DNA from 4 places in the Terribacillus sp. FSL K6-0262 genome. Region 2 is predicted to be linked to each of the others. Evidence: riboswitches for the same ligand, from Rfam matches in the RefSeq annotation. Region 2 holds a riboswitch; each other region holds the start of a gene.
The links. Region 2 has a riboswitch for S-adenosylmethionine ahead of MHI54_RS11310 (LLM class flavin-dependent oxidoreductase). Riboswitches for the same ligand answer to the same signal wherever they lie in the genome.
Positions count from the first base shown of each region.

Region 1: linked by a shared signal. The riboswitch ahead of MHI54_RS05665 (hypothetical protein) and the one ahead of MHI54_RS11310 (LLM class flavin-dependent oxidoreductase) in region 2 are both predicted to bind S-adenosylmethionine.
Region 3: linked by a shared signal. The riboswitch ahead of metX (homoserine O-acetyltransferase) and the one ahead of MHI54_RS11310 (LLM class flavin-dependent oxidoreductase) in region 2 are both predicted to bind S-adenosylmethionine.
Region 4: linked by a shared signal. The riboswitch ahead of MHI54_RS06340 (iron-containing alcohol dehydrogenase family protein) and the one ahead of MHI54_RS11310 (LLM class flavin-dependent oxidoreductase) in region 2 are both predicted to bind S-adenosylmethionine.

Region 1 covers NZ_CP150277.1:1,112,366-1,115,498, reverse strand. The annotation lists gene MHI54_RS05675 (amino acid permease) at 1-161, shown strand, start outside; gene MHI54_RS05670 (DegV family protein) at 303-1,178, shown strand; SAM riboswitch class I at 1,788-1,892, shown strand; gene MHI54_RS05665 (hypothetical protein) at 1,974-2,939, shown strand; gene MHI54_RS05660 (hypothetical protein) at 2,963-3,133, shown strand, end outside.
Region 2 covers NZ_CP150277.1:2,194,366-2,197,498, reverse strand. The annotation lists gene MHI54_RS11320 (aminopeptidase) at 1-238, shown strand, start outside; gene MHI54_RS11315 (NUDIX domain-containing protein) at 277-867, opposite strand; gene MHI54_RS11310 (LLM class flavin-dependent oxidoreductase) at 940-1,959, opposite strand; SAM riboswitch class I at 2,063-2,174, opposite strand; gene MHI54_RS11305 (LLM class flavin-dependent oxidoreductase) at 2,222-3,133, opposite strand, start outside.
Region 3 covers NZ_CP150277.1:2,609,540-2,612,672, forward strand. The annotation lists gene MHI54_RS13325 (ammonium transporter) at 1-267, opposite strand, end outside; SAM riboswitch class I at 917-1,029, shown strand; gene metX (homoserine O-acetyltransferase) at 1,105-2,175, shown strand; SAM riboswitch class I at 2,174-2,282, shown strand; gene MHI54_RS13335 (PLP-dependent aspartate aminotransferase family protein) at 2,355-3,133, shown strand, end outside.
Region 4 covers NZ_CP150277.1:1,231,501-1,234,633, reverse strand. The annotation lists gene MHI54_RS06345 (carbon-nitrogen family hydrolase) at 1-517, opposite strand, end outside; gene MHI54_RS06340 (iron-containing alcohol dehydrogenase family protein) at 514-1,608, opposite strand; SAM riboswitch class I at 1,687-1,789, opposite strand; gene MHI54_RS06335 (pyridoxal phosphate-dependent aminotransferase) at 1,897-3,075, shown strand; gene MHI54_RS06330 (MBL fold metallo-hydrolase) at 3,110-3,133, opposite strand, start outside.

The sequences.
Region 1 (3,133 bases), 1.1 Mb from region 2:
CAGCAGACGGCATCGATTGGGGCAGCTTGATTGCATCCTACATCGGTATTCCGGTCTTCCTGCTTTGCTGGATCATCTATAAAGTCAAAAAGAAAACGAAGGTGTACAAATTGGAGGAAGTTGATTTGACTACTCCATCACATGAAACAGCACCTGAATGAGCAAAAGCTGCCGATCACTCGGCAGCTTTTTTGCTTGGAAACGGGAAGCTGCATCCGGCAGCTGGAATGCATGAATAATTTCCTGCATTTTTTTGTATCTTTATCCTATATACCCGTTATACTGAAACTAGAGGTGAATAAATGAAAATTGCAATTGTGACAGACAGTCTCACGAACCTGAGAGAAGAGGATTTACAGCGATATCCTTTTATATATTACGCCCATTTACATGTCATTATTGATGACAAGTCCTATGCTGACTTAAAAGAGATCACCAATGATCAGCTATTTCGGTTCATTGATCAGGGGGCTGCATATTCTTCTTCCCTGCCGTCACCAGAGGTATTTGTAAAGCTTTATGAAGAACTGCTGGCAGAATACGATGCTATCATCAGCTTGCACTGCACAGAGAATGTAAGCGGTACCGTCAATTCCGCCCGTATTGCCAGGGATACAATCGAAGGCGCTGACGGGAGGATCACTGTCATTGATACGAATACTGCCTCCATCGGTACAGAAAATATCGTCATCAAAGTGTGCCAGCTCATGGAGCAAGGGGAAGCTTTCGATGAAATATTGAGGGCGGTTGAATTTTACCGTTCCCACAGCCAGCTCTACCTTACGATAAATGACCTGACTACACTGGTGCGTACCGGCCGAATTTCGAAAACAGCCTCCAGGATCGGAAACCTCCTGCATATAAAACCGATTGTCGGTTTTGAGGAAGCGAAGCTGGAAGTCATGGGTAAGGTCCGCACGAAGAAACGCCTGCTGAAGTGGATGCTGGAAAAATTACGACATAATATCGAGCAATCCGGGAAACAGGTTGTCCGGATAACACATGTGAATTCCACCGAGCTTGCCGCTGAGTTAAAGGAAGCAATGGAAGCATTCGGTGATAAAGCAGAAGTCTTCATCAGCAACGAAATAAGCTCCGTCATGGCAATTCATTTTGGACGGGGCGGTATCGGTGCCAGCTGGATGCCGGCTGACTATCCATATGAATCGGCTACATGATACAGGGACCTCGGACAGCGTGATTGCCCGAGGTTTTATTGTAATGATCAATCCAATGCTGCTAAATGGATAAGTGTAAAGTCCTATGGGGTTTGTAACGCCATAATCGTCAGCTTCCATTATCCAAAATTATGTAATATAATAAAATATTACAAAGGGGTTGAAGGCAGCTATGAAAATCTGGGATTTTATATCTAAGTATTGGTTCGGTATATTTCTGGTGTTGTATCTCTTACTTCGGGATTATCCATTTGGAAGTACATCACAGACAATTAGCGATATTCTCATGTTAGTAACTGTAATCCTGACTATCATTAGTTGGGTTGTATCTAAGAAAGCCAATCAAGTAAAGAAAGAAATAGAAGAATTGGAGAATAACTGAGTCACCTATTGGTGGCTTTTTTGATGCATAAGAGTATTTGAATATCCATTATTTGTTTCATTTTTTATATTGCAAGCCGAAGAGAATTTTTTATTAATTACAATTTCAGCTGTTTTTTATTACTTTGGTTTATAGGTTTTCCCTGCATCCAGTTATCCTGAGTATACCGATAAGATATATTGACAATCATTGAATGGAATGATAAACTTTCTGAAAACTGTATATGTTTCTTATCCAGAGAGGTGGAGGGATATGGCCCTGCGAAGCCTCAGCAGCAGGTCTGACGACAGACACTGTGCTAATTCCATCGGTTCATAACCGGCAGATAAGATGAATAGAGGAAGCCTCTCGACGCATCTTGTCCGAGAGGCTTTTGTATTTGTCCCGCTGCCTATACGAAAGGGGAAGGCAACATGTTTGAATTGATCCGGGAATTATCCAAGTACAAAGGGTATAATCAATCGTTTGTTTCACAAATCGTCGATAAGATCACGCCGTTTGCGGATGAGATGCACTTCGACAGACGGGGGAATCTTATTGTCCGTAAATATGGAGAAAAGTATACGCCAAAAATCACCTTGCTGGCAGAGGTGAAGGAAGAAATCTATGTGGTGACATCGATCACCGAGTCAGGGGCGCTTGTAGCAGACGCGAATTATTTTTCGTTGACGTATGCGCAAGGGCAATCGGTCCAGGTAGAGACAAAGAATGGATTGCTGTGCGGAGTGGTCATGGCAGGTGAAGCAGGTCAGCATGCCGCTGTCATCGATATCGGGGCCAATACCGAGCATGATGCACGTGAAATGGGGGTGGAACCAGGCAATCATGTGACATTATTCGATGACTTCCTGTATCTTGGTGACGAAGTGAGCGGCCGCGTCGTCGGGAAAGGGCTGGATAATAAGATTGCACCGGCAATTGCAATCAATCTTCTGCAGCAATGGGATACAGCGGAAGGGGACATCACCATCATCTTCTTTCCTTTCCATAATAAGAAGCATCTTGCCAATCAGCTAGAAGGGGAAGCTGCCTTTTATATCGGGTCCGTCCCCCAGCAAAGAATCGCTCATAAAAGCCGGGGAGCAATCGAACTGGGAAGCGGTGTCGCAATCAAAGTGGCAGATAAGACGATACCAATCAATCAGACCCTGAAAAATCAGCTGGTCGATTTGGCCATTGCACATGACATCCCATTTCAACTGGAATTCCTGTTCCGTCATCGGTATAAGAAACTGTCCACTAAAACGCCGGTAAGCATCCTGAATATCCCGATCGAGCATCTCGACCAGACGACACAGGTCGTTTCGGTGAAGGATTTGGAGGATACCAATCAGCTGATCCAGACCTATCTCTGGCGGAGCAAGGAACTGCAATTTTAAGGAATGCTCTCCCATTCCCGTCCATGTTACCGTATACTGTAGCCATCGTCATAAGCAAAGCACACAAAGCAGGAGCCGACAGCCTATTTGTCCGTGATACAGATGTCGCGGGAGGGGAAGGAAGCGGGTTCCAGATATATGCAGGGATCCACGTACCAGAAGAGGCTCCTGTATTCGATAAGCAGGCGACTAAT
Region 2 (3,133 bases):
CTTCAACAACACATTATTCGATGAGAATGCTTCCTGCCATTTGGCACTTGGACAAGCAATCGGCATGTGCGTGAAGGATGCCCGCAGCAAATCGAAAGAGGAATTGGAGTCGATCGGATTCAACTACAGTCTGGCACATGTTGATTTCATGGTCGGTTCCGGGGAATTATCCATCACAGGCGAAACGCCGGATGGCACAATCGAACCCATCTTCGAAAAAGGGAATTGGGCTTTCTGATGAAATAAAAAAGGAACAGCGGCATTGCTGTTCCTTTTTTATGTATGGCAGATCATGATGACTTCCCGATAATAATCAAGCTGATGAGGGCAAAGTTCTTCATGTGTAATCTCGATTCGCTGACAGGGAGCTCCCGCAACGATTTCCGCTTCCACGCTTTTCGCTTTGCCTTCCACGAGTCTTTCCAAGTCATTCACCTTCATCCTGACAATCTGTATCACTTCTTCATTCAGCAAGATCTCCGGCAATTCTTCCAAGTAATAGAAAAATTGATGACAGAACTCCCGATCGATCAGATCCTTGGCGAATAATTCCTCTTGGATGATACCTTTATAAAATAGATCACTTTCCTGAAGCGTGACACCCAATTCTTCCTGTATCTCACGTAAGCCGCCTATTACGGGCGTTTCGCCGCTTCCCAGATGACCAGCTGCAGTAATGTCGTATTTCCCGGGAAATTCGCTTTTATTAGCAGAACGCTGCTGTAGATAAATGTATGGTTCTGTACCATCATGCTCCACGAACCAGCAGTGGAAAGTCTCATGCCAGTCCCCATCGCGATGGACTGCCTGTCTTTCTTTCACTCCTATTTCCCGGTGCTGCCCATCGAAAATCGTCAATAGCTCCATAGTTTCCCCCATACTCACTCTTTTTTTCTAATGTACGCGATAAAAATAAGATTGTCCACCGCTCATTCCCAATTAAATGGAATCTTCCCGCATTTCCTCCACCAATGGGATGACTTCTTTGGCGAAACGCTCCATCTCTCGTTTTTGCGGGGAAAACTGAAGCAGCAATAGGCTGACACCTGCGTGCTCATAAGCCAGTATCCGCTGTGCAATCTGCATCGGTGTCCCGACAAAGTTTGGCCGCAGTCCTCTGGCAGAAACAGCATCGTCACTTATCCTGCTTTTCTGCGCCAGCTCCTCCTCCGTTACATATGCTTCATAGTCGGAACTGGTAATCCTTTCCCATTCCTGGATGGCTTCTTCCTCTGAGTCACGGCATATGACATAAGCTGTCATGCCAAACTCCGTGAACGCGGACTTGCCAGATGCTTCCCGGCGAATCTGCATATCGGCAATCATACTGGCCACTTCCTGCACTGTGCCGCCCTTCATGACATACGCATCACATGTCTCGGCAATTGTCTGTCGTAAGTAGTCGCTTTCCCCGCCTGCATATAAAGGGGAAATCTCTTTTTTCTTTCCGGCAGGCAAATGATCGACATGCTCCACTTGATAGTACAGCCCATCGTATGTGTAGCTGCCGGCAGTCCAGACTCCCCGCAGTACTTCGAAGAATTCTTCTGTCTGGAGATAGAATTCCTCCGTTCCTTCTATATCGCCAGCTTGACGCTTTCTTTCCTCTTCACGCAGAAATGAAACGACTGCCAGGGAAAAGCGGCTATTGCTGATTCCGTCGATCTTCACCGCCTGCTTGGCAGCTTCTGCCGGCTGATCGATACTGGGCCGGACCGCTGCCATGATATGCAATTTATCGGTTGCTTCTGCTATCGCTCCAGCCGTTTCCCAAAAGTCCAGCTTCTGATCGGCATTTTTCCCTTGGTATAGGTAAGTATCTGGAAGGAATACGGCATCGAACCCCAAGGTTTCCGCCATATGCGCTATTTCTTGGACACACGTCAAACGCAGCGGCCCCCCATCCTCCACATGACGCAGCCAGCTGTTTGAAACTGGCTGCCAGTATGCATATTTCATTGTTATTACTCCTTTTGCACATAGGAAATCCTACCGAACGACACATCAAATCTACTAAAAAAGCTTCTTCGATGAGAAGAAGCCATTGTTTGCAGCCGTCGTCATCTTATCACGCAGCTTTTGCTGCAGGTCGTAGCACCTTCCTGCAGGACTGCCCTCCTGCAGTGGGTTGCCGGGCTTCATCGGGCCTTTCCCTCCGCCACTCGTTATAAGACTTCTTATGAATTATCACTCTTACTATACCAGAATAGCGGTGTCCGATTCAAACAGAATAACTGCGGCGCCGATGGGCCTCCATCAACAGGCGGAACCCATTTTGTCTTGCTTTCTCTTCATAAACGGGGCTGGTCAGCATGAACTCGACCTCCGCTCCGTAATAGTTCTCCAGCTCATCCAATTGCTGAAGTACTTCATCAGGTGTCCCGATCACCATGGTCGGGCGGTTGTCTTCCAGGCGCTCCTTTTCATAAGGAGACAGCTTATAGGCTGACGCTGTATCCGGGCGGAGCATCCCTTTCACTGGTCTTCCCTGCTCCTGCAAAAGCGAGGCAACCTCATGACTTTTGGCCAAGGCTTCTGCAGCTTCCGTCGTTTCTGCACAGAAAAGGAAGAGACTGACCATCATTTGCGGCTCCTGTTCATTCTTCCGGAAGGATTTTCGATATACATCCAGCACCGCTGCATCCTTTTCCCCACGGATGAATTGCGCATAGGCGAATCCGATTCCATGATACGCAGCAAGCCCTGCACTTCCGGCACTGCCGCCGAGCAGCCATACAGATGGGGCGGTGCCGATTTCAGGCATCGCCCGCAAGTCGCCGAACCGATGCTTGTCTTCTTTTCTTATATCCAGGTAATGAAGCAGGTCCCGTATCTGCTGATCATACCAATCCTCCGGCACAGATTTATGCTCCTGCAATGCTCTTTTCGCAGCCGGCATACCACCAGGCGCCCTTCCGATGCCAAGATCGATTCTTCCTGGATGGAGCGCTTCAAGCAATCTTGCATTTTCTGCCACTTTATACGCACTATAATGAGGCAGCATGACACCGCCTGAACCGATACGGATGCGGCTCGTCCGTGCAGCCAGATGACCCATCATAAGCTCTGGACTGCTATGCGCCAGGCTGCCGCTGTGATGCTCGGAAACCCAGAATCGTGTATAGCCAAGCTG
Region 3 (3,133 bases), 420 kb from region 2:
GGAGTCTGCGTTTGGATCGAAACCAACGTTATTCAGCCCGAAATAATCCAATCCCCCAATAATTCCGTTACCTGGTGAGAATGCCAGGGAAAAGCCGACAATGATCCAAATGATCGAAACGATTGCCATTGTCGTAAAGCTGTGCATCGTTGTGCTCAGCACATTCTTGCTTCTTACCAACCCGCCGTAGAAGAGTGCGAGTGCCGGTGTCATCAACCATACGAGGACGGTTGCGACGAACATGAATACCGTATTGGCCATATCCATTTTCTCTACCCCCTGAATGCCTTCTTTATTATTTGAAAATTTAAATCTTTTTTCATTATAAGTGCCCTGCAAAAAAATGTAACAAACTTGTCAGGATATCTTACGTGAATATTTCTGACCAAGTTGTGTAAGTGTTTACAGATTATTTGTCATAAAGCGTCACCAAAATAAGGTCTCCTATAGAAAGATGGGAAATGCGGGGCGATTTGTCCTCTTTGATTAACGGGAATGGAAGAGGGAGGGGAGTACATCTGCATCGGTGGTTTGACAGTAATTGTAAAGCATGATAGAATAATTAACGTCTTCAATATTTGAGTAACTTTATTGAAGATCTCTGGCATTCTGCTATAGTTTTAATCAGAAGTACTTATTCAGACTGGAGCGGCCAAGGAGCCGTAAGGATGCAATAGAGGTAGGGATTGCATCGTTTAAGTGAAAACTACCATGTGGAACAAGTACCGCGGCAGGAGAATGTATTAGGCATTCTCGCATAACAATAGAAAAAGTTACATTTTAAGCCCCGCATCGGCAATTGCCGATGCGGGGCGTCCAAATTTCCGGGAAGAATATCCTGATGGAAATTTCAGAATTTATAGTTGACTCCTATAAGAACCCCATGCTACAATCCTGTTAACAAATCAATAGCAAGCTCTTATCAAGAGAGGCGGAGGGACTGGCCCGATGATGCCCGGCAACCTGCAAGCAGAAATGCTTTTAAGGTGCTAATTCCTGAAAGTGCGCAGAGCACTTTAGAGATGAGAGAGACATGTCGGTACATATTGCCACCCTGTCCTCTCAGGGTGGCTTTTTTAGTTGGGGGGAGGAAGCATGCGGAGAATGGATTTACAACAGTCATACCAAACCGGCAAACTTCTCATCGGGGATATTGTGCTTGAATCAGGCAATATCCTGCCAAACGTCGAGGTGGCTTTTGAAAAAAGCGGACCCGCTTCGGGAGAAACGGTGCTTGTCTGTCATGCGTTGACGGGAGATCAGTTTGCAATCGGAACTGATGCAGCAACTGGATGGTGGAATGGATTGCTGCAGCCGGGCGGATACATCGATACCCGCCGATACCAAGTGATTACATTCAATGTATTGGGCGGGTGCAATGGGACAACGAGTGCATTGTCGGTAAACCCGGATTCGGGAAGCAGGTATGCGGCAGCCTTTCCGGCAATAACGATCAGGGACATGGTTTTGGTGCAGCGTCTTGCCTTGGAGAAACTGGGAATTGCTCATCTAAAGGCAGTAATCGGCGGATCATTGGGAGGGATGCAAGTACTGGAATGGGGCGTCATGTACCCTGATTTCATGGATGTGCTGATTCCGCTCGCAGCAACCCCCTTTGTGAGTGATTATGCGATTGCGTATAACCATTTGGCTAAGACAGCCATCACCTCCGATCCCGATTGGAACGATGGATACTATACACCGGACAGATTACCTGCGGCCGGTCTCGGACTTGCGCGGATGGTGGGGATGCTTACTTACCGTTCCGACCATCAATATAATGAACGTTTCCGCCGTGCTGCCTCCCGGAGGGATGATGCAGCTTACGAGGTGGAATCGTATTTGAACTATCAAGGAGAGAAGCTGGTCAATCGCTTTGATGCCAACTGCTATATGACTTTATTGGAAGCGATGAACAGTCATGATATCGGCAGGGGAAGAGGAGGATGGCAAGCAGCCGCCCGGAGAATAGACGCAATTGTGCTGACATTCGGATTTTCAAGAGATCTGCTATTTCCTCCAGAGGAGATAAGCCGCTTTGCTGCGGCAGTTCCAAGGGGAAGGCATGTGGATGTGGATACAATCTATGGGCATGATGGTTTTCTGCTGGAGTTCGAGAAGTGGGGACACCATATCAGGGAGGTACTCGAGCAGCCGATGAAAATTTCATATTGACTTATCAAGAGAGGTGGAGGGACTGGCCCGATGAAACCCGGCAACCTGTAAGCGGAAATGGCTTTTAAGGTGCTACATCCAGCAAACGGAAGTTTGGGAGATAAGGAGTTTCGTGCATAAGCAGCAGCTTCTTACCGGGAGCTGCTTTTTTCATCTATATAAACTGGAGGAATGACAAAATGACAGATCAAGTATATAAAGCAGAAACACTAGCATTGCATGGCGGGCAAGCGCCGGATCCGACGACAGGCTCAAGAGCGGTGCCGCTTTACCAGACCACTTCTTACTTGTTCCATGATACAGATCATGCAGAGCGTCTATTCGCACTGGATGAGCCGGGAAATATCTATTCCCGAATCGGCAACCCTACCGTCGATGTTCTGGAAAAACGAATTGCTTTGCTGGAAGATGGCGTCGCAGCAGTCGGTGTTGCATCCGGAATGGCAGCCATCAGCTACAGCATCCTCAATCTGGCAAGCGCCGGGGATGAAATCGTAGCAGCAACGAATTTATACGGAGGGACGTATAACCTATTCCAGACTACGCTCCCTCGCTACGGAATCACTGTCAAATTCGTCGATCCGACCGATCCGGAGGCATTCCGCGCGGCGATCACAGACAAAACAAAAGCTGTATTTGCAGAAATCATCGGAAATCCCAGCCTGCATGTGCTGGATGTGGAAGCAGTCGCGGAAGTGGCACATGATGCCGGGATCCCCCTCATTGTCGACAGTACGTTTGCCACACCTATCCTTAGCAAACCGATAACGCTTGGTGCGGATATCGTCGTGCACAGTGCAACGAAATGGATCGGCGGTCATGGTACTTCCATCGGGGGATTGATCGTCGATGGGGGCCGATTTGATTGGAATTCACCGAAGTTTCCGACATTCACCGAGCCGGATCCGAGTTACAATGGCATCCGCTATGCATTTGACTTCGGTACGCTTGCTTTCAG
Region 4 (3,133 bases), 960 kb from region 2:
GCTGCTTCGGCCACTCAGCGACGACGAATAATACTTGCTGATCATGTATCATATGCGTGCGGATGAATTCCGGAAAACGGATATCATAGCAGATGACCCCGGCCGCTTGCTTGTTTCCGATGGAGAAAGAGGCAGACCTGTCGCCTTGGGTGAGGAACTTCTCTTCATCCATCAGCCGGAATAGATGTGCCTTGTCATATTCATGCAGCAATTCGCCTGCTGGCCCGAAGACAAGCATCGTGTTATGGATGCCTGCTTCCGTTTGCTTGGCGATGGAACCAGCGACGATATATACCTGATGGGCCTTGGCCAGCCTGCTGATGAACCGCTTCGTCGTTTCTCCCTCATCATCGCTGATGGCATCAAGCCTTGTCAGATCATAACCAGTGGTCCAAAGCTCGGGCAGCACAATGACATCAGCATTTTCCTGTGCCTCATTTATCAATGCTTCCATTTTTCCATAATTGGCTTCTGGATCGCCAAAAATGATATCATGCTGAATCAATGCAAGCTTCATTGTGTCACTCCCTGATTTGCCGCAACGAATGTTTCTACACGGTGCATTGCCTCCACTACTCGATCCGAAGAGGAAACATGCATGAAATGAATCGATTCCCCTGGAGCTACTGCGCCGTCTGCGGTGATTTTCATTGCTCTATCAAGATCCCCTTTCACGCCAAGCTCTTTCAATACGGTAGGTAGGCCGAGCTTACGGTAGAATGGCAGCAAAGTGAGAATCTCGTCAAATTTCCCCTCCAACGCAAGCTGGATAAGAATGCCGTAAGCCACTTTATTCCCATGCAGCTGCTCATGTGTTTCTGGCAATCTGGTCAATCCGTTGTGAATGGAATGAGCACCGGCGATACGGCCGTACTCGTCCCCGAATCCGCCTACCATACCGCCTGCCATGATGATGGTTTCCGCAACTCTGAGGAATGAACTGTCTGCTCGCTTATCCTGTAAAGAACAAATCGCTGCATCACCTTCAGCAATAAGGATATCACGGCATAATTTGGCAGCATTGCGAGCGATTTGGACAGCTAGCGGCTGATCGGTCATATTTTCGGTCAGCACATCTGCCTCATACCATTTTGCCAATGTATCGCCAATGCCGGCAATCAGATAAGGTGCTGGTGTCGTGAGCAGCAGCCTTGGCTCGACCAGGAGCATGAATGTACTGCGAGGGAAGATTGTATATTCGACAAAATTGCCTGCCTCATCATAGAAGACGCTAAGGGAAGCCCATGGGGAGCAGTTGGATATGATTGTAGGAATCAATATGACGGGAAGCCCTGCCTCATCAGCAGCGGCTTTGGCGGTATCCAACACTTTTCCGCCGCCTACGCCGATTATGAATTGAGCAGCTTCTCCTGTTGCGATATTTGCTAATCTAGCTGCTTCCGCATGTGTGCATTGACCATTATAGGCAACACGTTTAACCGGCAGATCGATGTGGTCCAGGAATGGAGAAGCGGCTTTCCAGGATGCATCACCGTGAATAAGCAAGCCGTTTGTCCAATTCAATCCTGCAAGCCTTGCGGGAAGGCTGTCCAATATATTTTCTTCGCACGCATAATAGTTTGGTGCACCTTTAATGTTGATCGTCATGCTGTCACCTCATTGATTTTTTATACAAAAAAACTCTTCCAAGCGAAATTGGAAGAGGGAAAGGCCAACGCATCCGTCCCCTTATCCCTCAGCATTTGCTGTTGGAATTAGCACCGTGTGCATTACGCACCGGTTGCCGGGCTTCATCGGGCCAAGTCCCTCCGCCTTCTCTTGATAAGAGTGAGTGAATCATGTATGATTTGTTCATTATTACATTGTATTTCCAAGACTGTCAAGATTGTCAATAGTCAGAATGGATGGATGCAAGGTGACAGGAGAGTGAGTCAAATGGATTTTCCGTTTTCAGATGCGCTGAAACAATTGCCGGAACAGTTTTTTGCCGGCTTGGTACACAAGGTGGGTTTGCTGGAGCAACAGGGGCACGATATCATCAAGCTCGGGCAGGGGAACCCTGATTTGCCGACACCGCAGCATATCGTAGATAAATTGAAAGAAGCCTCTGATAATCCGGCTTATCATAAATATTCACCATTCAGAGGCTTTGATTTTCTTAAACAGGCAGTCTGTGACTTTTATGACCGGGAATACGGCGTGAAACTAGATCCCGAAACAGAAGTGGCCATCATGTTCGGCTCTAAGACAGGTTTGGTGGAGATCAGTCAATGTCTTTTGAATCCGGGTGATTTGGCATTGCTTCCGGATCCGGGGTATCCCGATTATATGTCCGGAATCGAACTTGCACAAGCACGGACATCGCTCATGCCATTGACTGCTGAGAATGGATTCCTGCCTGAGTATGATGCTATTTCTGCGGGTGATCTGGAAGAAGCAAAGCTAATGTTCCTGAATTATCCGAACAACCCGACTGCTGCTACAGCAGATCGGGAGTTCTTCGATAAAACAGTGGAACTGGCAAAGGAACATAAAATTTGTGTCCTGCATGATTTCGCTTATGGTGCACTTGGGTTTGATGGAGAAAAACCGCAGAGCTTCCTGCAATCCGAGGGCAGCAAGGAAGTCGGCATCGAGATGTACACCTTATCCAAAACCTATAATATGGCAGGCTGGCGCATCGCTTTTGCTGTCGGCAATGCTTCCGTGATAGAAAGCCTGAATTTGATTCAAGATCATCTTTATGTGAGCTTGTTCGGAGCCATGCAGGAAGCGGCAGCGTATGCCCTGACGTCAGATCAAACCTGTGTGGAAGAGCTGATTCACACATATGAAGCCAGAAGGGATGCCTTTATCGGCCATTTGCGTGCAATCGGCTGGGATGTACCTGAACCAAAGGGGACTTTCTTTGTTTGGCTGCCTGTTCCGAACGGATTCACATCGGAGGAATTTGCGGATTTGCTGCTTGAAAAGGCCCATGTGGCGGTTGCTCCCGGCAATGGTTTCGGGAAGCATGGTGAAGGATACGTTCGAGCCGGTCTATTGGATACGGAAGAAAGATTGCTGGAGGCTGCAAAGCGAATCGAAAGGCTCGGCATCTTCTCGAAGGCATAGAAAAGAGCCAGTCAAGGGGACTGGCTCTTCTTGGTCAGTTGGTGACTGCACAGCGGTT